3 regions of the Bacillus sp. FJAT-53060 genome follow, and region 1 is predicted to be linked to each of the others. Evidence: riboswitches for the same ligand, from Rfam matches in the RefSeq annotation. Region 1 holds a riboswitch; each other region holds the start of a gene.
The links. Region 1 has a riboswitch for S-adenosylmethionine ahead of WAX46_RS04010 (methionine biosynthesis PLP-dependent protein). Riboswitches for the same ligand answer to the same signal wherever they lie in the genome.
Positions count from the first base shown of each region.

Region 1 (10,217 bases):
TTGTAAGTCGTGAATGTTTTCAACAGCCTCTGCTACACAGTTCCATGAATGTTTGCGGCTCATATTCAACCCTCCTATACAAGGAATTTTGTTTGAGTATTTGAGCACTGTCATCATCTACAAGCTTTATTTTGTGCTTACACCGGTTGGTGCATGTCGTTTCAATCAATGCGGAAGCGGCCAACTTTTTTGCTGACTGCTCCGCATTGGTTGTCATTCGTGAGGAAGGGGATGCTATGACTCATTACAAGTTAGGTCAACGGATGATTTGTTTAGCCGTGGTGATGATGTTTTTTATCTTTCATCGGTAGTACTCTGTCTACAAGTTCTGGGTTTAAACATTGGATCGCGCAGAAGCAGTTCAAATCAACCTCGATACAAAAGTCCGTTTTTTCTAGACCAAAAAAGTCAGGGTCACAAGGGTGACAAACGCTAAGCGTATGTCCGTGTACATCAACAGGTCTTAATACAGATAACGTAGCACAGCAGTCGTATAATTTTTCAACCCGGAAGAAGATAGATTCGAAGCATTGAGAATCGTCCACAAATCCTCCAATGTTTCCGAAAGTAGAGAACAATCCGCCCTTTTTATCAAAAAGTAAAAACGGAATCGTATCTTTTCCAGAAACTGTCGGGCTTAATAAATTACTGTAGCAGCTCGTAGGACATTTATCTTCTACAGCTTCCTGCTCTGCTAAAATCTTATCAACCGCATCGCATACACAGTTTTCATCATGTCGGCCATGGTGTTTTCCGCAGCTCATGGATTTCAGCTCCTTTAACAAGGTATTTGACTTTAGTCCTTAACAACATATGTATGCGCCCTCTAGTTGGTGTGGGTAAATGACTATTTATATTTGTTGTATTTTTCATAAAAGGAAAAGCAGAGCTTTTCGCTCTGCTTTTGTACATTAGAGGATACCGATTGCGATGATTAGAGCAGCTAAAATTTGTATAAGTGTTTGAACTGCAACGGCTACATCTGCGTCGACTGTAGAAACTGTTACATCTCGGGAGTTTTCGATAACCAATTTTTGACGGTTTGCTTGTTTCGAGGTTGTTAACTGTACCAAATCTTGTGCTACTTGATCAGCTAAGTCATTGTCCGCAATTGAAAGGTTGATAATAGCTACTAAAGCCAGTTGTACAGCTGTCTGAATAGAAACTGCGACTTGAGCATCAACAGAAGAAACATTGATATCGCAAGAATCTCTAATAATGATAACTTCTTCTGAGATTTGCTTGTTTTGCGAAATTTGATCTGCGTTTTGTAGAATATTTTCATCATGGTCATAGTAACCATCATCACATACAGGTTTTCTGTCATAGTGATGGTAGTCTCCTTGGTGACTACAATTACGATCAAGTGCTACCCATGAATATGGTTTTGAACTCATGTTTTTTCCCCCTCTCGTTTACTTTATTAAATGCGAAGTTACTGCATTTGGTTTGGGGCATATATCTTGCTGGGATCACCCATTTTTACTAAATGTTATTTTGTTCAGAATCTCTTCGCTGATGGATACGCTGTCTTAAAGTGTTCGTTCTACGCTTTGATTGAGCCTCTTCTTGATGATTATTTTGAGCTTCTTCTAGGCGTTTTTTTTCTTTTTGCGATTCGACAAAAGCATTTGCTTTGTTTTGAAGGTCTTCTACTAATTTTAAAATGCTTCTTTTTTGCTCGTCATTTAAAGGTCGTCTGTTTTCTGCTGTAATGTTGTACTTATTTAAAACGTCACTGACAAGTAGACTAGTTAATGGGTCTACGTTTGTATCAATATCGAAATCTTCTTTTTTGTTTTCTTCAGACAATTCATGTCACCTCTTTCATTCGTAATGTTAGAAAAAGAAAGGGTCAAAGAATGCCGGCTTCAACTAAGAGTACATTCAGTGTTTGAGTGAGAATTTGTACGGAGTTCAAAATGGATTCATCAGATAATGTAATCGTGACGTTATAGCAATTGATGATTTGAATCACCGTTTTCTTTTGGACTGTCACTTGTTGTGTGGATAAAAGCTGCTCTGTGATCTCTATAGCCAATTCATCGTCTGGTACAAGAATTTGAATTAAAAGAGTAATGATTGTCGTTACGGTCGCTTGAAGGGAGAGTGCGGCTGTTACATCTGATTTATGAATCGTGACATTTTCGGAATCCTTGATCTCAAAGAAATCATCATAATTGCTCATTAATTCGTTTAACAGTTGTGTGTATAATAAATCAGCACTTTCTTCAATAGACAATACTTTCACTCCTTTCTTATCTATACATTATTTAATGCAGCAGGGATTCAAGGTGGAATCGGAAAGCGTGAAAAAGTAGAACCCAATTTTACTTCCACTCGAATCATCATGGCGGTCCTTCTGTTTGCATATATAAAGAAAGGACGGAAAAAGAAGAAAGAAGGAGGTGGAGATTTCCTGATTGGTGCTTTGTCTTTTGTCGTGTTTGCCCTCGCATCCTTTCGGCTGACGAGATTGGTCGTGTTTGATACTATTACTGCCCCTTTTCGCCGTTTATTTCATGAAGAGCAAGAAGAAATAAACGAACAAGGTGAAGTCGAGACATATATTATCATCAAAGGAAAAGGACTGCGGTCTTGGGTAGGAGAATTATTAAGCTGTTATTGGTGTACGGGCATGTGGTGTACTGCTGCTTTACTTGTGATATACATACTTTTTCCTCTCGTCAGCATGTGGCTTAATTTACTATTAGCGATTGCCGCAGCAGCAGGCATTATCGAAGCAGTCGTGTCGAAGCTGCTTGTGAAATAAACAGGCATTCTGATCAGACACGCTTTAAAAAAATGCATATACTAACATGGAATAGGAAAGGAAGGGTTGCGATGAAACCAACTGAAACGCCTTCACATATGCTTCAAGGTTATCCAGCGCAGTCAAACCAATCTGTTTATAAAAAAAAAATCAAGAAGACTAGCTGCGGCTGTGGAAAGAAAAAGAAATATGAATAGTAGAAAGCCGGATTTATCCGGTTTTTTTGTTGCCCTTTTTTCGAGTTCTGCATATGAAAGAGAGAAGGGGTGACCAGAATGGACGCATTCGAACAATTAATCGGCTCTTTGTTCACTAAACCTCATGATGGGAAAGAACAAGCGTATGAAAAGGTTGAAATGGATCTAGCTAATAAAGCGAATGATCTTGAGCAGCACTTAAAGGTATTTGGCGAGAAGATGGACGCCTTTGCGAAAGAAACAGAGGCATTCATGATGCGTCATGGAGACGCAGATTATGTATTTAAACAGCAGAAATAAAATTTCCGCACTTTTTTATCTGATCGTCCAAACCATTTCTTGTTTTTTTCATATTTTGTAATGGAGTAGAGGAGGTGCTTAAATATGGGTTGTTACGGTTACGGTGGCGGCTATGGCGGCGGTTATGGTTCAACTTTTGTTCTTGTCGTCGTGTTGTTTATTCTTCTCATCATCGTTGGTGCTTCTTTCTTTAACTAAACAGTCAGAAGGTGAGGGAAGCAATGGGGAAGCCTTTTGCTTTCCTTTCTCTTTGGTCAAACAAGGCAGTAGGATAGGCACATATCTCCCCTATTTTCATATAGTATGGTGATTACTCCACAAAGAGGAGGCAAATGAATGGATAATAAATTCTTTAAAAGTGTCGAAAATAAAACAGGTGTCAATATGAATGATGTCTTTAAGCTTGCAGGATCGTTGCAAAATGCCAACTTTAAAGATGAGGCCACTGTTCGAGGTGTTATTAAAAAAGTAGCGCAGCTTGCGAACAAACGTGTACCTAAAGAAATGGAAGACAAAATCGTCCAATCGATTACAAGTGGAAAAGAAAAGCTTGATTTCAATACAATCGCTAAAATGATGAACAACAAAAAATAAACAACAGGCTCTCCAGTCAAAGGGGGGCCTGTTGTTTTTGTGTGAACAATTCACGGTTTTTCTTCAGAAGAGGGTACAAAAAACGAGAATGATGAGCGGTTTTTCCTCTTCTAAAAGAAGGGACAGATAGATAGAGGTATTGTTCTGCTCTTGTCATGGCAACGTATAATAAACGCCGCTCTTCTTCAAGGGCTTCTTCATCACCATTTCTTAGTTCATCAAGTGCGAAATCATGAGGTAGTGCACCGTCGATCACACAAGTGATGTACACCGTTTGGAATTCAAGCCCCTTTGCGCGGTGGATCGTCATGAGCTGAACACCTGGTTCGTCTGTTTTTTCCTTTTCGGCAGATTTCATATGTTCAGCATGTGAGAGAAAGGCTTCAATCGTTTCAAAGCGTTTGGCGGCTGTTTTCACATCACGTACATCATCCGCCCCTTTTTCAAGCACATTTGTATCGTTCACACGTTTTTTTAAGTAATCGCCAAGTCCCATCTGTTGTTCAATAAATGCCACAGCGTCAGACGGCTTTAACGTTCGTAAAGTTCGGAAAAGAGGAACGATCGATTGGAGCTTTTTACGCTGAAACGGCTGAATGTCTGTTAGTTTTCCAAGCGCTTCTACCATTGAACAATCTTCCGTAATGGTCAGGACCTTTAGAGTATTCAGTGTCTGTTGCTTTAAAAAGAAAACCGGCAGCAACTGTTTCATTGCAGCGACATCATCTGCATCTTGACTTAAAGAAAGAAAGGCGAGCAGTATCCGAACCATTCGTCTGCTGTAAAAGGCTTTGACGCCAGCATCCGTCTCATATGGAATGGCCGATTGATGAAGCCGTTCATAAATGGCGCGTCCGCCTGTTTTGGTCCTAAACAGCACACAGAAATCATTCGGCTTTGCTCCGTTTTTCATTTTATCCAGAATATCTGCTGCGATCATGGTCGCTTCCTCTTCCTCATCATATGGATAAAAGAGAGTCGGAGGGACTTTCTCAGCACGAACGGCTTTTAACGTTTTCTCATAACGATGCTGATTTTTTTTAATGATGGCATCTGCACTTGCGACAATTGTATGGTGAGAACGGTAATTCGCATGTAAATGGACGATCTGAGCGGAAGGATAGTCCTGCTTGAAATCAAGAATGAAAGCGGGATTACTTCCTCTAAAGGCATAAATGGCTTGATCATCATCACCGACACAAAATAGCTGCTCGGATTCTCCGGCTAACAGTTGAATTAATTGATATTGAACCGGATTAATATCCTGAAATTCATCCACCAAAATATACTTGAATCGTTTTTGATATCGTTTGAGGAGTTCAGGCTGTTCAGTCAGCATGTGTAAGCAGGCAATCGCCATGTCATCAAAGTCAAATTGCTGATTGTCTCTTTTTTGCTGTTCATACAACTGATAGATCGTCCACATTTGCTTTTCCCTTTCATCTTTCAGCTCAGGAAGTTCGTCTGGTAAAAAAGCATTTTTCCAATAACCAATCGATTGTAGCACCTGATCGGTTGGATACTCTTTCTCATCAAGCCCTTCATTCATGAGCGCTTTGCGAATGTACTGTTCCTTTTGCCAGTCAAATTTGATTAGGTGCTGGCCGTTCCATCTCTTCGGATCATCATGAAGCAGCATTTTATAAAAAAGACTGTGGAAGGTGCCCGTCACGACCTGACTCTCTTGTGAGGGATGAAGCTGGTATTGCTTGCGCAGCCTTTCTTTCATCTCACTGCTTGCTTTTGTGGTGAAGGTCACGAGTAATATATGATGAGCGGGCATTTGATGGTGCGAAATCAGATAAGCTGCTCTAGCCGTCAGCACCCTTGTTTTCCCGCTGCCGGCACCAGCAAGCACAAGCATTGGACCGTCTTGATGTGTCACAGCTTGAAGCTGCGGTGTACTAAAGGTGATTTGCGGAAAGAGGTCGATGGTATGTACATGTTTATTCTCTTCTAAATGGATGGCTTCGCTCAAATGAACCAACCTTGGTTCCTGCCAGTCAAACGATTCCTTCGTTTGCGAGATGATCTGTTTGCCAGTTGGAAAACGGAAGCCGTCAAGTTCTTTGTAGGAAGCACTTTCCTCTGGTTCTGTCGTTTTCATGTCTTGTTGTTCTTCAGCCTTTTCGCACATCTCCTGCTGAGACGTTTGCTTATGAATAAAGGTAGGTTCTTCATGTATATTTAATCTGAAAAAGACGGGTTGTCCGCAATATGGGCAAGATAAGTGCCCCTTTTTTCCCTCATCATAGAGGAATTGATAATGTTCTCTCGAATACATATGTAATGAGATCGTTCGATCATGTCGTCGTGCGCATTTCAAAGCTAGTCCTCCAATTGTCAATCAATCTTAAAAAGAAACAAATCTAATCATATCAAATGAAGCAAGTTTCATACAGTCATAATTAGGGAATAGTAGAATAGAAGAGAAGCAAAGGAGGCGTTTTTGATGGGATATATAGCCCCGATTCAGCCGGATCTGTATTTTCAGTATAGCAACCGTCCTGCTCCTCAGGATAAAGAAGACTATGCGAAAGTGACAAAGGTCACGCGCACTTTTCATGACAAGGTATACAGAGAGCTGGAGAAAAAAGAGGACTTAATGACAGAAGCAGAAAAGAAAGTTCAGCAAAAAAAGCGGGAACGCTTTGTGCGAGATATGTTTATGGAAGAAGGAAAGGGCATTTATATCAATGTCTATATATAAATGATTGCGCTTTCTTACCTATCCGAATGATGATGAATCTAGAAAAGCCAGAGCATCCATGATGCCCTGGCTTTACTTTGTTATCTAGCAGATAGTGTTTTTGTCATTTTGACATGTGTGATACCTGCTTCTTCAAACGGTTCAGAAATGGCTTTGTAGCCTTTCTTTTCGTAGAAAGGAAGAGCTTGGACTTGTGCATGCAAGACAGCTTCCTTTGCTCCTTTAGCAATAGCTTCGGTCTCTAGCGCCTCTAATAGCTTGTGGCCAAGGCCGAAAGAGCGCGCCTCTTTTAACACACAAATCCGTTCAAGCTTTCCCTTTTGACCTTCAATGATACGTAGTCTAGCAGCAGCCTGTGGCTCTTTGTCATCATTATAAATGACAAAATGGATGGCTTCGTCTTCTAGTTCATCAATTTCGATCTCTAATGGGACTTCTTGTTCTTTCACGAAAACTTCTTTTCGAACGTAATATGCATCTTCTCGTTGTGTTTGTACTTTTGCGATGACTGTTTTCAAATGTCTTTAACCCTCTTCTCCTAAAATAAATGTTTCATAAACGGTCCAAGATCCATTGTCTAATTGATATAAAAGGTGGAAGCGATCAACCGTTTCTTCATGATCAATCTTTCTCAGCTTTAATGTGCCAAGTACGTCTGAATGCTCATCATCTGATAATTTTTGAGCCACTGTTACATGCGGAACAAATGCATATTCAGGTGTACCAGCAAGTGGATCAGTGTACAATTTATCATTTAGAGCCGTTAATTCCTGGTTCGGTTCTATTTTCATATATATGACGTTGTTTACAGGAGCGAATGAACTGAATTTTTTAATACGTAAGGTAATAGGAGAGGCATTTTTTGCATAATCTCGTAGGGTTGAGACGACCTCAGCTGCTTCTAAATCCGTTAACTCAAAAGGTGTTCGTAATGTTAAATGAGGCGGTATGAGTGAATAGTTCGGATCATAACGTTTTCGATAAGAATTCGCAATATCTTGCAATTTTTTTGATGGAAATAAAACAACTCCGTATTTCATCATGTTCCCTCCTGATTAATAAAGTATTTATTATTCTTTATTATAACAAAATTCAGTTGTTAAACGAATATGGGAGAATTCTTTTTAACGAAGGAGCGATGAGCGGCTGCCAAAACGTCCATTTGTGATCACCTTCGAATGTCTCAAATAAATAATCCGCACCAGACTGTTCAAGAAGGGCCTTTAAGTCTTCGTTCGGTTTGATAAAATCAAGCACTTGACCATCGGTTGTTTTCACTGCCGTTTCTTCTGACCCAATTTGATGAATAATGGCATAATGAGAAAGAGATGTTGATTGTTTAACTGCTTGTAAGACCGTCTTATCGACGTAAGGAGACTGCAAAATCAACCCGCCAAATAAAGAAGGGTAATCAATGGCTGTCATGAGTGAAATCGTAGCACCTAGTGAATCACCAATAAACGTACGTCCTGATCCAATTTGATACGTTGGATAGTGTTCATCAATATAATGGACAAGTTCATTTGCCAAAAAACGTTTATACGCTTCAAACTTTTTGCCGTCTGGATGATAGGTATTTCGCCTTTCAGTGACATTTTCATACGGAATCCCAATAATAATCGAGCGTTCGATTTCTTTGTTTTGCATAAGTTCTTCCGCCTGTCTGCCTATTTTACCTAAGCGGAAATAATCATGACCATCTTGTGCAATGATGACATGATATGTATAAAGGGGAGAGTAATTGACTGGCAAATAGATTAAAACTGTCATGTCCGTCCCAAGCTCTTTTGATTGTAAAGTTTCTTCTTGAATGATTCCTGTTTTCTTCACCATAATCCATTCCTCCAGCTAACCAAATTCATCATAAGTGAAACGTTTCCATTCATTGTAACATGAAAAACAGCGTTGTTCCTATATACTAACATGCAATCAAATCTACTGACATCCAATCTGCTACAAAATACAGAAAATTTTAATTAATTGCTACATTTCCACTTGAAAAATGAGTTTTAATGCGTTACATTATTAAGAATTAGTACAGACAACACATTCTTATCGTGAGAGGTGGAGGGACTGGCCCTTTGAAACCTCAGCAACCGGTGATATACCAAGGTGCTAAATCCAGCAAGCAACTTTTTTGCTTGGAAGATAAGAGGAAGCGATTAAACCCCTTCTTCTTATGAAGAAGGGGTTTTCTGTTTTGAAATCAGATATTTACTTAGGATGGTGTCAAATGACAGAACATGTGGAAACGAAATTAGCCCAAATTGGAAACCGTAGCGAAGAGGCGACTGGCACGGTCAGTCCCCCTGTTTATCTTTCAACAGCATACAGACATAGAGGCATTGGTGAATCAACAGGGTTTGATTATATTCGGACGAAAAACCCAACAAGACAGCTCGTAGAAAATGCGATTGCTTCACTCGAAGAAGGGACGGCCGGTTTTGCCTTCAGTTCGGGAATGGCTGCTATTCAAACGATCATGGCTCTATTTGAGAGCGGAGATGAACTGATTGTTTCATCAGATTTATATGGCGGTACATACCGTTTATTCGAGAACGAATGGAAAAAGTATGGCCTTCGTTTTTTATATGATGATTTTTCAGATGAAGACTGTTTACGCTCTAAAATCACGCCAAACACAAAAGCCGTCTTTATTGAAACGCCGACTAATCCACTCATGCAGGAAGCGGATATTCAAAAGATTGCGAAGATTGCAAAAGAACAGGGCGCTTTGGTCATTGTCGATAACACCTTTTACACACCAGTCTTGCAAAAGCCGATTACGCTTGGAGCGGATATTATCATTCATAGCGCAACCAAATATTTAGGCGGACACAACGACGTCCTTGCCGGGCTTGTGGTGACAAAAGGGGAGCAGCTATCTGAGGACATGTTCCAGCATCAAAACGCCATCGGAGCGGTTTTATCTCCATTTGATTCATGGCTTTTAATGAGAGGGATGAAAACGTTGGCTCTTAGAATTAGACAGCACGAGGCAAATGCGAAGGAGTTAGCCGACTTTTTAGAGAAGCAGCCAGAAATCCAAGATGTCCTTTACCCAGGCAAGGGGGGGATGCTGTCATTCCGTGTAGTAAAAGAAGACTGGGTTAATCCATTTTTAAAGCAGCTAAAAACGATTTGTTTTGCAGAAAGCCTTGGTGGAATCGAAAGCTTCATTACGTATCCTGCCACGCAAACGCACATGGACATTCCAGGGGAGATTCGCATTGCAAACGGTGTGTGTAACAAACTGCTCCGTTTCTCTGTTGGGATTGAGCATGTAGATGACCTGAAAGCCGACCTTAAACAGGCACTATCAAAAGTCAAAAAGGAGGTACACGCAAAATGACCACACACGATTGGACACTCGAAACAAAACTAGTTCATAATGCCTTTAAAACAGACCGTTCAACAGGTGCAGTTAGTGTACCGATTCAGCATGCGTCAACGTTTCATCAAAGTAGCTTCGATGAATTTGGCCAATATGACTACTCCAGATCAGGGACCCCTACACGTCAAGCATTAGAGGATACCATTGCAGCGTTAGAAGGAGGAACAAGAGGTCTTGCCTTTGCCTCAGGCATGGCAGCCATTTCAACCGCTTTTCTCCTTTTATCAAAAGGAGATCACGTCCTTGTCA
Region 1 covers NZ_JBAWSW010000006.1:23,100-33,316, forward strand. The annotation lists gene WAX46_RS03935 (CotY/CotZ family spore coat protein) at 1-63, opposite strand, end outside; gene WAX46_RS03940 (CotY/CotZ family spore coat protein) at 273-764, opposite strand; gene WAX46_RS03945 (spore coat protein) at 912-1,397, opposite strand; gene WAX46_RS03950 (spore coat protein) at 1,486-1,812, opposite strand; gene WAX46_RS03955 (spore coat protein) at 1,856-2,251, opposite strand; gene WAX46_RS03960 (DUF1360 domain-containing protein) at 2,420-2,773, shown strand; gene WAX46_RS03965 (hypothetical protein) at 2,845-2,970, shown strand; gene WAX46_RS03970 (hypothetical protein) at 3,049-3,270, shown strand; gene WAX46_RS03975 (YjcZ family sporulation protein) at 3,355-3,468, shown strand; gene WAX46_RS03980 (stage VI sporulation protein F) at 3,607-3,864, shown strand; gene WAX46_RS03985 (ATP-dependent helicase) at 3,881-6,190, opposite strand; gene WAX46_RS03990 (hypothetical protein) at 6,317-6,574, shown strand; gene WAX46_RS03995 (GNAT family N-acetyltransferase) at 6,655-7,092, opposite strand; gene WAX46_RS04000 (YjcG family protein) at 7,099-7,614, opposite strand; gene WAX46_RS04005 (esterase family protein) at 7,667-8,407, opposite strand; SAM riboswitch class I at 8,624-8,729, shown strand; gene WAX46_RS04010 (methionine biosynthesis PLP-dependent protein) at 8,808-9,926, shown strand; gene metC (cystathionine beta-lyase) at 9,923-10,217, shown strand, end outside.

Region 2 (10,217 bases), on a different contig from region 1:
TGAACCGCATGCAGCTAAAATGCCTGCAAATGCTAGAAATAATCCACTTAAAATCAATTTCTTCATGAATAAATCCTCCCTTAACGTTTATCAATTTTGTTTGTAATCAAATCACCGATTATTTGAATAATAAAGACGATGATGAGAATAAATACAGTGGCTACAAGTGTGACATCTGTATTACCAGATTGGTATCCTTCCACATACGCGAGGTCACCAAGTCCGCCTGCCCCAATTGCACCTGCGATTGCAGTAGAGCCAATAAGAGCAATAGCTGTCACGGTAATGCCTGAAATGAGAGCTGGCAGTGATTCTGGAAGCAATACTTTGAAAATAATCGTAGACGTTTTAGCCCCCATGGATCGTGCTGCTTCAATGACTCCTTTGTCTACTTCACGAAGTGCAATTTCGACGAGACGTGCATAGAAAGGAGCTGACCCAATGACAAGGGCTGGTAGTGCTGCATTTGGACCTAAAATAGTACCCATAATTAGTTTTGTAAACCCTAATAAAAGAATGATCAAAATGATAAAAGGAATCGATCTGAAAATGTTGACGACTGCACCGATGACAGCATTTATCGGTTTATTTTCCCAAAGGCCGCCTTTGCTAGTTAGAAATAGCAATAGTCCAAGGATGATACCGATGACAAAAGCAAATGCTAGTGAAATGAGCGTCATATAAACCGTTTCACCCGTTGCATTCCAAATGACATCTAGGTCAACGTTCGGAAACCATCTCTCAAACATGTGTCATCACCTCGATTTCAACCTGTTTGCTCTGGATATAGGCGATGGCTTTTTCAACCTCGTTCTCATCTCCATTCATATGGATAAAGAGAGTTCCAAACGCGCCTTCCTGCGTTTGAGAAATCTTTCCTTGCAAGATGTTCACTTCGACCTTGAAAGATCGAATGATTTCAGTGATCAGTGGCTGTTCCGCAGAATCGCCGATAAAGGACAACCGTACTACCTGACCTTCTTTCACTCGCTCTAAGACGTGCTCGATTGTTTCTTTCGCTTCCTCTGGTTCAGCAAGCTGTTTCACAAATCGCTTCGTCATTTCTTCCTTCGGCTGTCTGAAGACGGGTAATACTTCGCCTTCTTCGACAATGCGTCCATTTTCCATCACTGCCACACGATGACAGATTTTGCGAATGACATGCATTTCGTGTGTGATCAGCACAATTGTTAGCCCTAATCGTTTATTGATATCGGCCAAAAGCTCAAGGATCGAATCTGTTGTTTGCGGATCAAGCGCAGACGTTGCTTCGTCACAAAGAAGAACTTTGGGGTCATTCGCTAATGCTCTCGCAATACCTACACGCTGCTTTTGTCCACCACTTAGCTGAGAAGGATAAGCATTTTCTTTTCCTTCTAAACCGACCAATTTAATCAGTTCATTTGCACGGGCTCTCCGTTTTAACGTCGGTACACCTGCAATCTCAAGGGGGAACATAATATTTTGTCGCACTGTTCTCGACCAGAGTAGGTTAAAGTGCTGGAAGATCATGCTAATTTCCTGTCTTGCTTTACGAAGTTTCGCATTCGATACTTCATTGATCCGATTGCCTGCCACTTCAACAATCCCTTCTGTTGGCAGCTCCAGACCGTTTAGTAGGCGAATAAGGGAGCTTTTCCCTGCCCCGCTATACCCGATAATTCCGAATATTTCACCTTTATCGATATCCAAGTTGACGTCTTTCACGGCATTAACATTTCCGCTTTTTGAATGATACGTTTTAGATACATTCTGTAAATGGATCACAGTCTGTTCACCTGCTTTCTTGCTGAATCTATAGGTTGCCATCACATTGTTCATTTATTCTTCTTACTGTCATGACTCAGCTTGACGTCAGGTCAGTAAAAAAGACCTAACTGCAACGCAAGCAGAAAGGCCTTTTATTTCAAATACGCCTTTCTCTCATCTTTCAAAGCGTTGCGGCTTTGAGTGAATTGGCACCATTTCAGCTATGCTGATGGTTGCCGGGTTTCATAGGGCACGTCCCTCCACCTCTCTTAATAAGAGAAAATATGTTGTTTTATGTGATGTTCATGTTTTTACTAACGTAGAATATCATGCTATCTCAGATATGTCAACGCTGTAAATCACTAATTTCCAAGTAAACGACTACGTTATCATCTTTCTGAAAAAACCGTTCGTCAGCCAAAGCACGGCCTCTAGTCTAAGCAGCGCGCGGAATGATCCTTTCACCTTGACTTGTCCCCGGCTAATCAGCTGCTGTAACGACAGATCACCATCTAATAATTGAAGAATTTCTTTTCTCTCACCATAAAAGATGAGATCCGATAACTCAATTGCAGGCAGTTTCTTCACTTCACCACGTTCATCCACAATCAGTGTACAAGAGTCAGTTTCCGCCTCAAATGTAATCTTCAAGGATGATGATGGGAGCAGCGGCTTTAACAATAATTGCTGCTTTGTGTTTCCATGGGCTTTCACATTTTCCACATGTATAACCTCCCTGTCATTTGGTTGTACATAACATTTCTCTACTAACATCGGCTTGTCCTTTATAAATAGCTCGACAAATTTTCAAATGAATTGCTTGAAATATGACAAAAAACCGCTTTATTTAGCGGTTTCAATCATTTCATGAAGATATGGAACTGAGTGAAAGGCATAGCCTTTTTGTACGATCTCACCCTTTTTAAACAGAAGATAGCAAGGTACACTTTCGATCTCAAATGCTTTCGCAAAACTTGGTGAATAGTTTAAATTGTTCTCGTAAAATGGAACATTCGGCTGCATCGCGTCTACTACTGACAGCATTTTCTTTGCCAGTTGGCATGTTCCGCAAAATGGTGTATATAAGTACAAAAGAAATAAATCGTCCTCTATTTCCTTGAATGCATGCTCTTTAATCTCTTTCATATACGTCCACCCTCATAAATATTTGGAATGAACATCAATGTTTGCAGCTAATAGGATAGATGCAATGTGGGCTGACGGTGAAGCGGCCACTTCGCGGTACGTTCTGTCGACAAAAAGATGAAGTGCTTCAGGGAATTCTTTTCGAAATTGCTTCCGCAGTTTGTCCCCAGCATCGTCACTGTCTGCTAATATGTAAACGTCTTTCCCTAATAAATCGTCCACAAGCTGATCCAGCTTGGATGTACTGATGGTGCCATTGGTGCAAATGATGGTAACAGGTTCACTTATGACTTCTTTTAGCTTTTGTTTGTCCGATTTACCTTCTACTATGATGACCTTTTCTATCTCGACATTCATGACGATCACCCGGCCCTTTTGACGTTGATTCACTTCTTCCTTAGATTACAATCTTTCATTCAGGTTGTAAAGATTGGGCACTTGGTCACTAAAAAGACTGCAGCATGTACTCACTGCAGCCTAACCTGTGATTAGCACCAGCCATTTTCATCGTCACAGTCTACATATTTTTCAGTTCCATGGGTCAATGTATCGGACAGACGATAAAAGCGATTTTGATCATAGGAATAACCCGATTTTAACTCATATTGATTTTCACTAATCATCGTGCCAATCTCTTCATTTAGATAGTAAAGCATCATGCCACCTTCTTTGAATCGCCCAGTGACATGCTCTGTTATATCCACCTGTTCTTTTTGAAAGGACAAATTGGACACCCCCCCATAAAGGTAGAGTGTCCAATTTCACAAAAATTAGTCTTCTTTTGTCATTGCTTCATATTGCTCAGCTGTCATTAAGCTCTCGATTTCAGATGCATCAGCTGGTTCAACAACAATCATCCATGCTTGTTCGTATGGAGAGTCGTTTACGAATTCTGGGCTGTCATCTAGTTGATCGTTTACTTCGACGATTGTGCCGTTGATCGGTGCGTATAGTTCAGAAACAGTTTTCACTGATTCTACACTTCCGAAAGGCTCGTCCGCTGTGATTTTGTCTCCTACTTCAGGAAGCTCAACGAAAACGATATCGCCTAGCTCAGATTGAGCGAAATGAGTAATACCGATACGCACCTTATCTCCTTCTACCTTGACCCATTCATGTTCTTCTGAATAACGTAAATCTTTTGGTGTGCTCATTCAATACCCTCCAGTCTATTGTTTCCGCCTATATTGAAGATACCACAATCTGAATGAAAGTTACATCATTTCCAGACGCTTTTAAATGTATCTTCATTAAATCCAACTGTTACTCGTTTACCTTCTGTTGTAATCGGACGCTTAATCAGCATTCCGTTAGACGCAAGTAATTCTAGCTGCTCGTCCTCTGACATTGCAGGAAGTTTATCTTTCAGCTGTAACTCTCGGTAAGTTTGTCCGCTTGTGTTAAAGAATTTCTTCAACTCTAAACCGCTTTTTTCGTAAAGTACTTTTAGTGTTTCTTTATCAGGCGTCTCTTCGACGATATGTATGCTGTTGATGTCTTTATTGTGTTCTTCAAGCCACTTTTTTGCTTTTCGGCATGTACCACAAGTTGGGTATTCGTAAAAATCTAAAGCCACCATTATCACCTCCTGCAAATTGTGACAACATTTTATCACAAAATATTTTAAAAACCTAAATGTATGCTTACAAAAAGGTGCGGAGTTGTATCCGCACCTTCAAATCGTTTTTTATACGAAATATTTGTCTGCTTCAAAGATACGTTTAGCCACCTCACGCTTTTTGGCGATGACATTGATCGGGGTGAATCTTGTCAGCTTGCGAAGAGCTGACAGGCTCATGCGGAGTGAATCCCCTTCCTCCATGGCGATCAAGGATTCTTTTGCATGTGCTTCAATCTTTAAAAAGGCTTCCTGTGTAAAAATTTGTGTGTAGGCTAGCTTTTGAGCGTTCTTTTCTGAACCTGATGTAGCGATTGCCTTTTCTGTACGTAAGATCGCTGATTCAGCAGCAAACATTTCATTCACGATATCCGCTATATTCACAAGTATTTCTTGCTCCTTTTCTAGCGCTTTCCCGTACTTCATCGTTGCCATACCTGCCACCATCAAGGCAATCTTTTTCGCATGGACGAGCAAATATTTTTCTTGATCGAGCGGCTGATCACCCGGCTCTTCCGGCATCATCATCATGAGCTCTTCCTGCAAGGTTTGAGCTTTTTGAAGAAGAGGAAGCTCCCCTTTCATCGCTTTCTTCAAGAATGTGCCTGGCACAAGCAAACGGTTGATTTCATTTGTTCCTTCAAAAATACGATTAATTCTTGAGTCACGATAGGCTCTTTCGACCTCGTATTCTTGCATGAATCCATATCCGCCGTGTATCTGCACTCCTTCATCCACAATATAATCTAATGTTTCGGAGCCAAGCACTTTACAGAGAGAACATTCAATTGCATATTCAGCAATAGATTGCGCAATTTGTTTCCCATCCTTTTGCTCCTCTTCACTTAATAGACCCATCCGCTGTTCAAACAAGCCCACTGTGCGGTAAACAGCACTTTCCATGGCATACAGCTTTGCTGACATGTTGGCTACTTTTTCACCAATTAAGCTAAATTGAGAAATAGGCGTTTTGAACTGCTTACGCTGGTTGGCATATTCTGCTGATAATTGAATGACTCGTTTTGAAGCACCTATAGTGCCGACCGCCAGCTTGTAACGACCAATATTCAAAATGTTAAAGGCAATGACATGCCCTCTTCCGGCTTCACCAAGTAAATTCTCTTTTGGTACTTGGGCATCTTCCAGAATTAATGTTCTCGTCGATGATCCCTTAATACCCATCTTTTTCTCCTCTGGTCCAGTTTTGACACCTGGAAAATCCTTTTCTACGATAAAAGCAGAGAAGTGTTCTCCGTCAATCTTAGCATAAACGACAAAGACATCTGCAAAAGCGGAGTTCGTGATCCACTGCTTTTCTCCATTAAGGACATAATGTGTTCCAGCTTCATTCAGTACAGCAGTTGTTTTTGCCCCAAGTGCGTCAGACCCTGATCCTGGCTCTGTCAGTGCGTACGCCGCAATGGTTTCTCCAGAGGCGAGCCCAGGCAAGTACGTTTCCTTTTGTTCTTGATTTCCAAACAACACAATTGGCAGAGAACCGATGCCAACATGGGCGCCATAGGAAAGAGAGAAGCTACCTGCCCTTGCGAATTTTTCAGTAATGATGGCTGAGCTAACCTTATCTAACCCAAGTCCTCCGAATTCCTCTGGAACGTCAGCCCCAAGTAGTCCAAGCTCTCCAGCTTTTTTTAAGAGCCGAACAGAATGCTCGAATTCATGATTTTCAATTTGTTCTATGTGCGGGACAACATCTTGTAAAATGTAATCCTCTGTTGTCTTCCCTATCATCTGATGCTCATCAGAGAAATCCTCGGGCGTAAAGATATGCTCATAATTCGTCTCATCAATTAAGAAACTGCCACCCTTTTTTACATCTTCCATTGCTTTCATCCTGAATTCCCCCTTTAGATCAATTCAAAAATGCCTGCGGCTCCCATTCCTCCACCAATACACATCGTTACAATGCCAAATTGCTCGTTTCGTCGTTTCATTTCATGAATGAGTGACAGCGTTAGTTTCGTTCCTGTACAGCCTAACGGGTGTCCTAACGCAATCGCCCCTCCATTGACATTCACCTTCTCTTCATCTATCCCTAAATGGCGAATGACTTGTATGGCCTGAGAGGCAAAGGCTTCGTTTAATTCAAATAGCCCAATGTCCTTCAGCTCAAGTCCAGCAATTTTCAACGCACGCGGAATGGCTTCAACCGGACCAATTCCCATGACCTCAGGTGGTACACCGCCAACAGCAAACGCTCTAAACTTAGCGAGCGGCTGAAGAGAAAGAGAGGACGCTTTTTCACGATCCATCATCATTACACACGCCGCACCATCACTTGTTTGTGAGGAGTTTCCTGCGGTCACTGTGCCTTTTGTTGAGAAAGCGGGACGTAAGGTTGAGAGGATTTCCTCTGTTGTGCCAGCTCTCACGCCTTCATCCTGTGAGAACGTAAATAGATGTTCTTCTAATTGATACTGCTCTCCTACCCGTCTTTCCGTCACATCAACAGGCACAATTTCATCTGAAAAATTCCCTTCCTGTAATGCCTGTGCTGCCTTTTGATGACTTCTCACCGCAAAGGCATCTTGATCTTGCCGGGTAACCTGATACTTTTGTGCCACTTGCTCCGCCGTGTGCCCCATGCTCATGTAGTATTCAGGCGCTTGCTCTGCCAAAAGTGCATTTGGGCGAATGGAATGTCCCATCATCGGCACCTGTGACATAGATTCGACTCCTCCGGCTAAAACGGTTTCTGCTTGCCCCAGCATAATCCGTTCACCAGCGTAAGCGATAGACTGAAGACCGGACGAACAGTAGCGGTTAATGGTGATGGCAGGAACGGTATAAGGCAGCCCTGCTAATGCACCAATATTCCGGGCAACATTTAATCCTTGCTCTGCTTCTGGTGTTGCACACCCGATAATTAGATCATCAATTTCCCCATCATAATCACCGGCACGCTTTAATGTTTCTTTCACACACAATGCGCCCATATCATCAGGTCGAACGGTTTTTAATGATCCTTTTTTGGCCTTTCCTACTGGTGTTCTTGCGCCAGCTACAATGACTGCTTCTCTCATTTTGACTCCCCCCTAGTTACGTAAAGGTTTTCCTTTGACGAGCATGTGCTGCATGCGTGCCTGTGATTTCACTTCTCCTACAAGACTTAAAAAGGCTTCTCTTTCAAGCTCTAATAAATATTGTTCATCCACCTCTGTACCAAATGGCAGTTTTCCGCCAGAAATGACATAGGCCAATTTTTTCGCAATGGTCATGTCATGCTCTGAAATGTATCCAGACAGTCTCATATTTTCAGCAGCTAATATCATCGCTGCATAGCCTGTTTCCCCCATGACTGGCACCTTTTGCTTGAGCGGCGCACGATAGCCCGCTTCATCAAGAGAAAGAACCAGTTGTTTCGCATCATAGATTACATGATCACCGTTCATGCTCATCCGATCACTTGCACGTAGCATCTTCATATCACGAGCTTCTTCTGCTGATGTTGATACTTTGGCCATGGCAATCGTTTCAAAGGTTTGCAGCGTGGCATCTTGTATAGCCGTCGCAGACTGCTTAGTCGCTCCTTGTAGGTGGCGAAGATATAATTCTTTGTTTCCTCCGCCGCCAGGAATCAATCCGACCCCCGCTTCAACAAGTCCCATGTACGTTTCACTGGACGCTTGTATAGCCGCTGCCGGCAGACAAAGCTCCGTCCCGCCTCCTAACGTCATACCAAACGGTGCAACAACGACTGGACGCTCACTATATTTCACCTTCATCATCGCCTGCTGGAATCGGCGAATCACAAAGTCAATTTCAAAGAAATTATCGTCCTGCGCTTCCATTAAAATCATGGCAAGGTTTGCGCCAACACAGAAGTTTTTCCCTTGGTTTCCGATGACAAGCCCTTTATAATTCTTTTCCGTTTCATCTACAGCACGATTGATCATATCAATGACATCTAGTCCAATCGCATTGCTCTTAGAATGGAATTCAAGCAAGGCGACATCATTACCGATATCAATGAAGCTTGCACCTGTATTTTTGAAAATGACACCTTGTTTCTTTTTCAATCTGGCTAGAGAAATATTTTTCTCGTTTCCTTTCTTCTGTTCATAGGCCCCATTCTGATAAAAGGCTCGCTCTCCTTCGGCATTCTCTTGATAGAATGTTTCATGTCCTTCTGACAACATATTTTGCACCCATGCTGGGATGCTGTGTCCTTCTGCTTCTATTCGACTGACGGCTTTTTTGACACCAATCGCATCCCATAACTCAAATGGACCATGCTGCCAACCAAATCCCCATTTCATTGCGTTATCGATGGACTCGATATCATCCGCAATTTCGTCTTTTAGATGAGCCGAATAAAGAAGCACAGGCGCCGTCATGTTCCAGAGCAATTGCCCTGCACGGCTATCTTGATAAATAAGTGCTTTTAATTTTGCTTTTGTCCCCTTTTGCTGCTTGGCAATCTCAATGCCTGGATCCTTCATCTTCGTCCGCTCTCCGTATGTGAGCGTCACCGGGTCCAGCTCTAAAATGGTCTTCCCATTTTTTTGATAAAAACCTTGTCCTGCCTTGCTCCCAATCCACCCTTTTTCGAGCATTCTCTCAATAAACTCAGGCAGCTTGAAAATATCTTTCTCCTTTCCTTCTACTTGTTCATATACGTTGCGGGCAACATGTGAAAACGTGTCGAGTCCTACGACATCAAGTGTACGGAAGGTAGCACTTTTCGGTCTGCCAATCAATGGACCTGTAACAGAATCAACTTCCCCGATTGTATATTTGTTCTCAAGCATTTCACGCACTGTGACAAGAAGTCCATAAGTACCAATACGGTTGGCAATAAAGTTCGGCGTATCTTTCGCTTCAACAACGCCCTTCCCGAGTACTTCCTCACCAAACGTTTTCATAAATGTAAGTACTTCTGGATCTGTTTCTTGAATAGGAATCATTTCTAAGAGCTTTAAATATCGAGCTGGGTTAAAAAAATGAGTGCCTAGAAAGTGGCGCTTAAAATCATCTGATCGACCTTCTGCCATTTTTTCTACAGAAATACCAGATGTATTGCTTGATATGATACTGCCTTCTTTGCGGTACTCGTCGATGAGAGAGAATACGTGTTGTTTAATGCTGAGCTTTTCAGTAACGACTTCAATGATCCAGTCAGCATCCTGTAATAAGGAAAGGTGATCTGTGAGATTTCCGGGTGTGATGTATGATAAGTTTTTTGCTGAAGTAAGAGGTGCTGGCTTTTGCTTTAACAATTTTTTCATCGCTTCTTGACTTAATCTATTTCGAACAATAGGGTAATCAAGCGTTAGATTTTTTGCCGTTTCTTCCTTTGTCAGTTCATTTGGCACAATATCTAGCAATGTTACTGGTATTCCGATATTGGCTAGATGCGCAGCAATGCCTGAGCCCATGACACCTGAACCAATGACAGCCGCCTTTCGAATATGTTTGCCCATAAATATCCCCCTAAACTTTTTGAATGAACAGTCATTCATTTTTTGTCCAAAAAAAAACAATGCCTCTTTCTTTATCTTAAAAGATTTTCCGAAACAGTTCAATAGCAGATTTCAAAAATTTACACATCTCATGGGTCTGACTTTGCAGCGTATGAATTAAAAACGAGAGGGCATTGTAAGAATGGAGGTGATATCCACATGTCTCGTTTGAAGAAAAACCCATCTAAAGCAGGCGTAAGTGCTGCAAGTGTCAAAGGAAACGC
Region 2 covers NZ_JBAWSW010000015.1:47,281-57,497, reverse strand. The annotation lists gene metQ (methionine ABC transporter substrate-binding lipoprotein MetQ) at 1-66, opposite strand, end outside; gene WAX46_RS07870 (methionine ABC transporter permease) at 81-749, opposite strand; gene WAX46_RS07865 (methionine ABC transporter ATP-binding protein) at 742-1,767, opposite strand; SAM riboswitch class I at 1,921-2,028, opposite strand; gene WAX46_RS07860 (SCP2 sterol-binding domain-containing protein) at 2,131-2,472, opposite strand; gene WAX46_RS07855 (thioredoxin family protein) at 2,593-2,895, opposite strand; gene WAX46_RS07850 (toprim domain-containing protein) at 2,908-3,252, opposite strand; gene WAX46_RS07845 (YusG family protein) at 3,384-3,620, opposite strand; gene gcvH (glycine cleavage system protein GcvH) at 3,666-4,049, opposite strand; gene WAX46_RS07835 (arsenate reductase family protein) at 4,115-4,471, opposite strand; gene WAX46_RS07830 (acyl-CoA dehydrogenase family protein) at 4,583-6,364, opposite strand; gene WAX46_RS07825 (acetyl-CoA C-acetyltransferase) at 6,379-7,554, opposite strand; gene WAX46_RS07820 (3-hydroxyacyl-CoA dehydrogenase/enoyl-CoA hydratase family protein) at 7,567-9,954, opposite strand; gene WAX46_RS07815 (YuzL family protein) at 10,153-10,217, shown strand, end outside.
Region 2: linked by a shared signal. The riboswitch ahead of WAX46_RS07865 (methionine ABC transporter ATP-binding protein) and the one ahead of WAX46_RS04010 (methionine biosynthesis PLP-dependent protein) in region 1 are both predicted to bind S-adenosylmethionine.

Region 3 (8,935 bases), on a different contig from region 1:
TCCGCACCCATCACTTTCGATTGTCTATTAAATATCCTATGAGACAAGTTCCTTGAAAAGAAGGACAAACCATGATTAAATGCAAAAAAGGATTTTTCATCTAGCTTTGAGCAAAACAGTTGAAAGTCAAAATAGGTCAGAGTATACTATAGTCAAAGATGGTCAAACATTAGACCATTTTATTTAACATTAATTGGTCAAATAAGGTCAAACTTTATTTTAAGGAGGTCATGGCAAATGCGTTGTCAACATTGTCAAGTAAATGAAGCAACTATTCGCCTGAATATGCAAGTGAATTCTTCCCGCAGCCAAATGGCTTTATGTGAAGACTGCTACACCTCTTTGATGGAGCAGTCAAAAATGAAAATGGGACCTAACCTGTTCGGAGGAAGTTCATTCTTCTCTCAACCAACAGGACATGCCTCAAGTCAAGAGCAGCCTAAACAAAAAGGCTTACTCGACGAGCTTGGCCGGAACTTAACTAATGGCGCACATGCTGGTCTGATTGATCCAGTCATTGGCCGTGATAAAGAAGTCGCAAGAGTCATCGAGATTTTAAATAGAAGAAATAAAAATAACCCTGTTCTCATTGGTGAACCAGGTGTAGGTAAAACAGCAATCGCCGAAGGACTTGCACTGAAAATTGCAAATGGCGATGTACCAAATAAATTAAAAAACAAACAAATCTATTTATTAGATGTTTCCTCACTTGTCGCTAACACAGGTGTACGTGGTCAATTTGAGGAACGAATGAAGCAGGTAATCAAAGAATTGCAAAGTCGTAAAAACATCATTTTGTTTGTAGATGAAATTCATCTTCTTGTAGGCGCAGGTTCTGCCGAAGGATCAATGGATGCTGGAAACATTTTAAAACCAGCCCTTGCACGAGGCGAGCTGCAGCTAGTAGGTGCGACCACGTTAAAAGAGTATCGCCAAATTGAAAAAGATGCCGCACTTGAACGACGCTTTCAGCCAGTTATCGTTGACGAGCCAACACAGGTCGAAGCAATCGAGATCTTAAAGGGAATTCAAGATAAATATGTAGCCTATCATGGTGTCACCTATTCTGACGAAGCCATTAAGGCGTGCGTTCAGTTATCTTCACAGTATATTCAAGACCGCCATTTACCGGATAAAGCCATTGATTTAATGGATGAAGCAGGTTCAAAAGCGAACCTCACCCTTGATGTAACAAGTGAAGATGAACTGACAAACCGTCTTGCGCAAATCGCCGCAGAAAAAAAAGCTGCTTTAAAAGAAGAACAATATGAAAAAGCAGCGAAGCTTCGAGATGAAGAAGAAGCGATTGAATCAAGACTTCAAAATAAAACAAATCACAAAGAACATGTCGTCACAACTGAAGACATTCAAGCCATTGTGGAAGAACAAACAGGCATCCCAGTCGGCAAACTGCTAGTAGACGAACAAACAAAATTGAAAGAAATTGACATCCGCCTAAAAGCGCGAGTCATTGGTCAAGAACATGCGGTTGAAAAAGTGGCGAAAGCTGTAAAAAGAAGCAGAGCTGGCTTAAAGGCAAAACATAGACCGACTGGCTCCTTCCTCTTCGTTGGACCAACAGGTGTCGGGAAAACCGAATTATCCAAAACGTTAGCTGAAGAATTATTCGGTTCAAAAGATGCCATCATACGTTTAGATATGAGTGAGTACATGGAGAAACATTCCGTATCCAAAATCATCGGTTCCCCTCCTGGTTATGTTGGGCATGATGAAGCTGGTCAGCTCACTGAAAAGGTCCGCAGAAAACCATATAGCATTATTTTGCTTGATGAAATCGAAAAAGCACATCCTGATGTCCAGCACATGTTCTTGCAAATCATGGAGGATGGCCGATTAACAGATAGCCAAGGTAGAACCGTCAGCTTTAAAGACACGGTCATCATCATGACAAGTAATGCAGGCAGCAATGATAAAACAGTCAAAGTCGGCTTCCAGTCTGATCAGAAAGAATCGATTGAGGAACCATTACTAATTGATTCACTCAGCACCTATTTCAAACCAGAATTTTTGAACCGTTTTGATAGCATCATTCATTTTGTCTCATTAGACAAAAACGATTTAGTTCAAATTGTTGATCTTCTGCTCAATGAGCTATCAGAGCAATTAAAAGAGCAAAATCTAACCGTTCACGTTACAAACGAAGCAAAAGCAAAAATAGCAGAGCTTGGATATCATCCTCAATTTGGTGCCCGTCCATTACGAAGAACCATTCAAGAGCACATCGAGGATCAAATGACTGAGATCTTGCTTGAAGAAGAACATCTTTCTGGTTTTACAGTTGATGTTGAACATGATGAAATTGTTGTGAAAAAAGGATAAGTACATCCTAAGGAGGATGAAAAGCTCCATCATATTGTGATGGCTAAGTTCCACCTGTAAGCTGACGCTCACCTGGCTCTTTTCTTTTACGATAAAAGAAAAGGAGGTGGATCACATGATGAACTGGAGTTATGACCTTATCAAAATCATGTATGAAGAAAAATTAAAAGAACTACTTTTAAATAAAAGCGACTCAAATTAATGAACTGGAAATTCCCTTCTATTAAAGAAGGGGTTTCTTTTTACGGTGTATAGAAAGCGGTTTCGTCAAAATTTCTTCACAGAAACTGTCTTAATTTTATATTCTGACTAAAACCCTTCTAGAACACACCGATATTAACTATAGAAAAAGATAGTTAAAGGATTTGGTGAGATAATGGACAAAACATCGTTAATTGGTATTATTTTAGCATTTATTGCACTGAGTGTCGGTATAGTTTTGAAAGGTGTGAGTCTAACCGCTCTTATCAACCCGGCGGCTATATTGATAATTATTGTCGGGACCATTGCAGCTGTTGTCATTGCATTCCCATCTAGTGAGATTAAGAAAACGCCAAAATTGTTCGGAAAAATTTTCAAAGACAGCCAGCTACCAACGATTCAAGAAATGATCCCTCTTTTTTCAAACTGGGCACAAATTGCTCGTCGTGAAGGTCTTTTAGCATTAGAAGCAAATCTTGAGGAAGTAGATGATGATTTCCTAAATAACGGCTTAAGCATGGCGGTTGATGGCCAAAGTGCAGAATTTATTCGAGACGTATTAACAGAAGAAGTCGATGCGATGTCGGAAAGACATCAGTCAGGTGCATTAATCTTTACACAAGCAGGAACATACGCACCAACTCTTGGTGTACTTGGCGCAGTTGTTGGGTTGATTGCTGCACTTGCAAACATGGGAGATATTGAACAACTAGGACACGCCATCAGTGCTGCCTTCGTTGCCACACTGCTTGGGATTTTTACTGGGTATGTTTTATGGCATCCATTTGCGAACAAGCTTAAACGTAAATCCAAAGAAGAAGTCAAACTTCGTCTTATTATGATTGAAGGCATTCTTTCTGTTCTTGAAGGGCAATCTCCAAAAGTCATTGAACAAAAACTTTCGATGTACTTACCAGCGAATGAACGTGCAAATTTTGTCATTGAAGAAGGAGAAAAACAGAATGGCTAGGAAACGTAAAAAACATGATCACGATGAACATGTAGATGAGTCTTGGCTTATCCCTTATGCCGATCTTCTGACGCTTCTTCTCGCCCTCTTCATTGTGCTCTTTGCATCTAGTTCCATTGATGCTGCAAAATATGAACAGATGGCCAAGTCTTTTAATGTTGTCTTTACTGGTGGTACTGGTGTTATGGATCAATCAAGCATGCAAAGCACTGAGGAAACCGAAAACAGTAATCAAATCAAGAAATCAGCAGAGGAAGATGAAGAAGCCAAAGCGAAAGCCCGAGATCACGCGGTACTCACAAAGGTAAAAAAACAAGTGGATTCATTCATTGCAAATAAAAACCTTGAGTCTAAACTTGAAACAAAGCTCACAGATGAAGGTTTGCTTATTACAATTGAAGACAGTATTTTCTTTGATTCTGGCCGAGCGGTCATTCGTCCACAAGATGTCCCGTTAGCAAAAGAAATTTCAAAGCTGCTCGTCATTAACCCCGCACATGACATTGTCATTAGCGGACATACAGATAATGTACCCATCAGAAATTCAGAATTTAAATCCAACTGGTATTTAAGCGCCATTCGTGCTGTCAACTTCTTAAATATTCTACTAGAGAACAGCAACCTAGACCAAGAGAATTTTAGTACAAAAGGGTACGGTGAATTTAAGCCGATTACCTCAAACAATACAGCGGAAGGCAGAAGTAAAAACAGACGCGTAGAAGTACTCATTTTACCAATTGAGAAAAAAGGGAAATAAAAAAGGAAGCCAGTGGCTTCTTTTTTATATGTTTATTCTTTATGATCATATAAATGTTTTGCACGCAGTCCCACATGTTTGAGCATATCAATACAGGCATCCTGCTCTTCTTCACTTAGCACACTAATCATCTCATGGATTTCTTTCGCATGATCTGGGAAGATGTCATCAAGCAAAGCTCGTCCTTGTTCCGTAATATGTGCAAATGTCACCCTGCGGTCATCCGCACAATCCTTACGACTTAGAAGTTCTTTTTTCTCCAATTTATCGACCACATATGTGATACTTCCGCTTGCTAGTAGAATCTTATCGCCAATATGCTGTAGCGGCTGATCACCTTTATGATATAGCAATTCTAGTACAGCAAATTCAGTCGGATTCAGACCGTGCTTAACTATATGTTTGTTCATGTGATGATTAATTGAACGATAGGCACGTGATAATACAATAAATAATTTCAAAGATTTCTCAACATTAAGATTTTCCATTCTTTATCATCCTTTATAAAATGCACCCCACTAATGTGACATTAATAAAGAATAAGTAAAATGTCAACATCTTGATTCTTTATTAGCATGAAAATGAGACCAGAACGAATCACCTAATTTTTTAAAAATTACACAAGTGATCGTAATATAGATAGTTTCAATGCTATAATAAGTCTATTAGGTAAAACGTTGGAGCGATGAATGATGAGAATACTGAAAGGGTTTTGGAAGAAGGTCAGACTATACCTTATTTTGGTGATGATTCCAACCCTAATCATTAGTTATTTTATCTACGAAAAAGAAACGGAAAAAATTGATTTAAAAAACAAACAAACCGCTACAATTATGTTAAATATTCACAAAAACCAAATGAATTATTTAATTAGTGAAACAGAAGCGAGATTATCATCCCTTTCCATGGGATTTGACCAGCCATTGGAAACGAAAAAAGTAAAGAACATCCTAGATAAAATTTATAAACAAGAACCTCGTTTTTCAGGCTTGTATCTCCTAGACAAAAAAGGAAATGTAACAGCAAGCACCACACCGTTAAAGGAAAAAATCAATCTATCCTTCAGAGATTATTTTAAGCGCATTCAAGTGACAAAGCAGACCGTGATCACGGATAACTATGTGAGTAGAATTACAAAACAGCGGATTCTCTCCATTTGTGTACCAGTTTTGGATGAAAACGAACAAGTCACAAATGTGCTAGTCGCAGCCATTCAAATTGATTATTTAAAAAACATTATGAATGTATTGAATCCAGAGCTTCATTTTAAGATGCTGAACCAGAATGGCCATGTTGTGTTTACAAGTGGACCGCAGCCAGCATCAGAAAAAGGCAGCACCGTGTCTACATATTTAGATGAAAACAGCTGGAAGCTAGAGGTTTATCCTCAGCGTGCTACAACAAGTGAAGTGCTGTCTGTTATGTTGTTTCCCTTATCCAGTGCATTTATTTTATTAAATATTCTATTCACACTTGTCCAATATATCATTTTAAGAAGGCAAACCCAGCAGGAGCGTCATCAAAATGAAGCGCAAAAGCTTGAATTGATTGGAACACTCGCAGCAAGTACGGCGCACGAAATCCGCAACCCATTAACAGGCATCAGCGGATTTATACAGCTACTGCAAAAGAAGTATCATTCAGAAGAAGATCAGCTCTATTTTTCTGTTATAGAGGAAGAAATTAAACGGATTAACCAAATAGTCAGTGAGTTTCTTGTGTTAGGAAAACCAACTGCAGAAAAATGGCAGAATAATTCGGTGAAAGAAATTGTGAGTGAAATTATGCCGATCGTTTTCTCTGAGGCTAACCTTTATAATGTCGAGGTTGATTTGCAAATCAATACAATTCAAGATGTTGGTGTATATTGCACGAAGGATCACATTAAACAAGTCGTATTAAATGTAGCAAAAAATTCTCTAGAAGCTATGCCAAATGGCGGTCATTTGAAGATTGTGATTGAAGCTGAGAAAGAACATGTCATCATTAAAGTGAAAGATACGGGTGAAGGCATTCCAGAAGAGATGCTAAAGCATATCTTCCAGCCATTTATTACGTCGAAGGAAAAAGGAACCGGCCTTGGGCTTGTCGTGTGTAAGCGAATCATTTCGATGTATGGCGGGACAATCGATATTCATAGCGAAGTGAATAAAGGAACAACGGTTATGATCATTCTCCCTTCCGCTCAATCCTTTTAGCTGAAGCATACAGCCGGTTTTGCTTATGCAAGACCGGTTTTTTCATGTCAGTAAGAGGGACGATTCACAGATAAGAGACTCATTTGGGACACAAGATCATGAAAGGAGGTAACAGAATGTTTCTCATGAAAAAGAAGATGCTGGTACTCATTCATCAGATTGTCCAGTTCTTGACTGTATTTGATTGTCGTCTCACCAGTATACCCTTCCACTTGAGCAGCTTCTACCATCTGTTTTCTCTTCTCATCAATTGACATTAGCAACTGTTCTTTCCTTACATACATATTCATTATCTCAGCTCCCGCAATGAATTCATCTGCTACTCTCTAAATTTCCGACACCAAAATTATACCTTATTTGTAAATTAAATAAAATGTGCTTATTTTATTTAATTTTTTACAGCCAAAGAACTTTTACCCAAACATATCTGGGTAAACTTCAAATTTGAACAGGCAGGACTGACATATTGGATTAAACAGAATTTTATCCTATGCAAAAGATCAATATCAACTATTTTCTTTCTCATTTTATACCTAATTTCCTAAAAAAGCAGATTAAGAGATCACGTCTTGCGCTTTGTATATGTCTCGAATTTCCTTTTGCAAAACAGCCAAAATTACTTATTTTTATTGTTATGTTAAATTATACTTTTATGATAACTGATTTAGTAGTTTTTCAATATCCCAATGTTCATAAATAACCCCTTGCTTTTCTAAATAAACTGCCGCCTCTTGTTCGTTCTCAAGTAATGTGTTCTCGCATCAGCTCCAATCGGCCTTCCTTGCTCGACCTTTAAAATCGAAGGTTCTACCAGCTAAATTGACTGCATATAACGTGCGAACCCTTTCTCTTCATATGTTTTTTTTTAAATAGTCAGACTTCTTTTAAATCTGCCGAAAAGTCTATACCGACAAGCTTTATTTTTTCTATCTAGTGAAAGTTTTCCAAAAATCGACGTTAAAACGGCGGGTATGTCAGCTGAAAAGTTGCCTCAGGGCAAGCAATTTTCACCTCTAATTGATAAAGGCCATTTTCACCCGATCGTTAATCCAAACGCGATATGCTCCGCTTTTCGGTCAATTTGTTCATCCGCTCGGTGTGTTTGTACATATGTTGCTGTAATTCACTCACTAGGAATCCCCTTTTCGATTGCTTCCTGCTTATGTCAATAAAAAAACCTCTTTAAGTGCTTGGTCAGCACCTTAAAGAGGTTTCGTCTCATTCATCCGAATCTTATCTCTCAGCGCTTGCTGCAAGAATTAGCACCATGCTTCATGGAAGTCAGTTGCCGGGCTTTATTAGGCTAGTCCCTCTGCCTATGCTTAATAAGAATATTCAATTTTCTTAAATATTGGCTGAATTATCGCACCATTTTTTTACGTTGACAATGACTTTTTTTCAAACAACTGCAATGAAGCGATTCGATCAGCAGCTTCTTTTAACCGCTCCTCACTTGTTAAAAGGCCTACTCTGACGTAGCCTTCACCGTGTGTACCAAAGCCATTCCCCGGCGCAACGACTACATGCGCTTTCTCTAATAATAAGTCAGAAAAAGATTCAGATGTATACCCATCAGGCACTTTTAACCAAGCAAAAAACGACCCCTTCGGTACACATACGTCCCAGCCAATCTCCTTGCATAGAGCGATCCACGTATTACGTCTTTTCTCATATCGATCATTTTGCACCTTTACGCACGTTTGATCACCTAAAAGTGCTTCTGCTGCTGCATCTTGTGTCGCTTTAAAAAGTGACACAAACAGATGCTCCTGATAAAGCTCAATGGCTTCAATCACAGACGGATTACCTGCAGCAAAACCTACTCTCCAGCCTGCCATATTAAATGTTTTAGACAATGTAAAAATTTCGATTCCTGTCTCTTTCGCTCCTTCTACTTGCAAGAAGCTGATAGGCTTTTCACCATCAAATCCAATACCGCCATATGCGAAATCATGAACAACACACATCCTGTAATCTTTCGCAAAAGTAACAGTTTCTTCAAAAAATGCACGACTTGCAGTGGCGCCAGTCGGATTGTTTGGATAATTTAAGTACATCAATTTTGCCTTTTTCTTATCATCCTCTGACAATAGATTGTAATCAGGTAAAAATTGATGTTTTTCAAGCAGAGGCATGGTGACCATGTTGGCTCCAGCAAGCACGGCACCTGACCAATAATCAGGATAACCAGGGTCCGGAACAAGTAGCGTATCATTAGGATTCAGTAAGCATTGTGGCAGCTCAACAAGTCCCGCTTTCCCGCCAAATAAAATCGCAATCTCCGTCATTGGGTCAAGCGTGACGCCATATTCTCTTTCATAAAAGACAGCGGCGGCTTTTTTTAATTTTGCTGTTCCACGGAATGAGGAGTATTGATGATTTTCAGGCTTTGCTACAGCTTCCTGCATGGCTTTCACAATATGTGACGGGGTTGGCTGATCAGGATTTCCCTGGCCTAAATTAATCACA
Region 3 covers NZ_JBAWSW010000040.1:5,601-14,535, reverse strand. The annotation lists gene WAX46_RS13070 (ATP-dependent Clp protease ATP-binding subunit) at 238-2,340, shown strand; gene motA (flagellar motor stator protein MotA) at 2,717-3,511, shown strand; gene motB (flagellar motor protein MotB) at 3,504-4,268, shown strand; gene WAX46_RS13055 (MarR family winged helix-turn-helix transcriptional regulator) at 4,301-4,756, opposite strand; gene WAX46_RS13050 (ATP-binding protein) at 4,961-6,466, shown strand; gene WAX46_RS13045 (aspartyl-phosphate phosphatase Spo0E family protein) at 6,514-6,756, opposite strand; partial or broken gene mtnW (2,3-diketo-5-methylthiopentyl-1-phosphate enolase) at 7,341-7,589, opposite strand; SAM riboswitch class I at 7,697-7,798, opposite strand; gene WAX46_RS13035 (pyridoxal phosphate-dependent aminotransferase) at 7,843-8,935, opposite strand, start outside.
Region 3: linked by a shared signal. The riboswitch ahead of mtnW (2,3-diketo-5-methylthiopentyl-1-phosphate enolase) and the one ahead of WAX46_RS04010 (methionine biosynthesis PLP-dependent protein) in region 1 are both predicted to bind S-adenosylmethionine.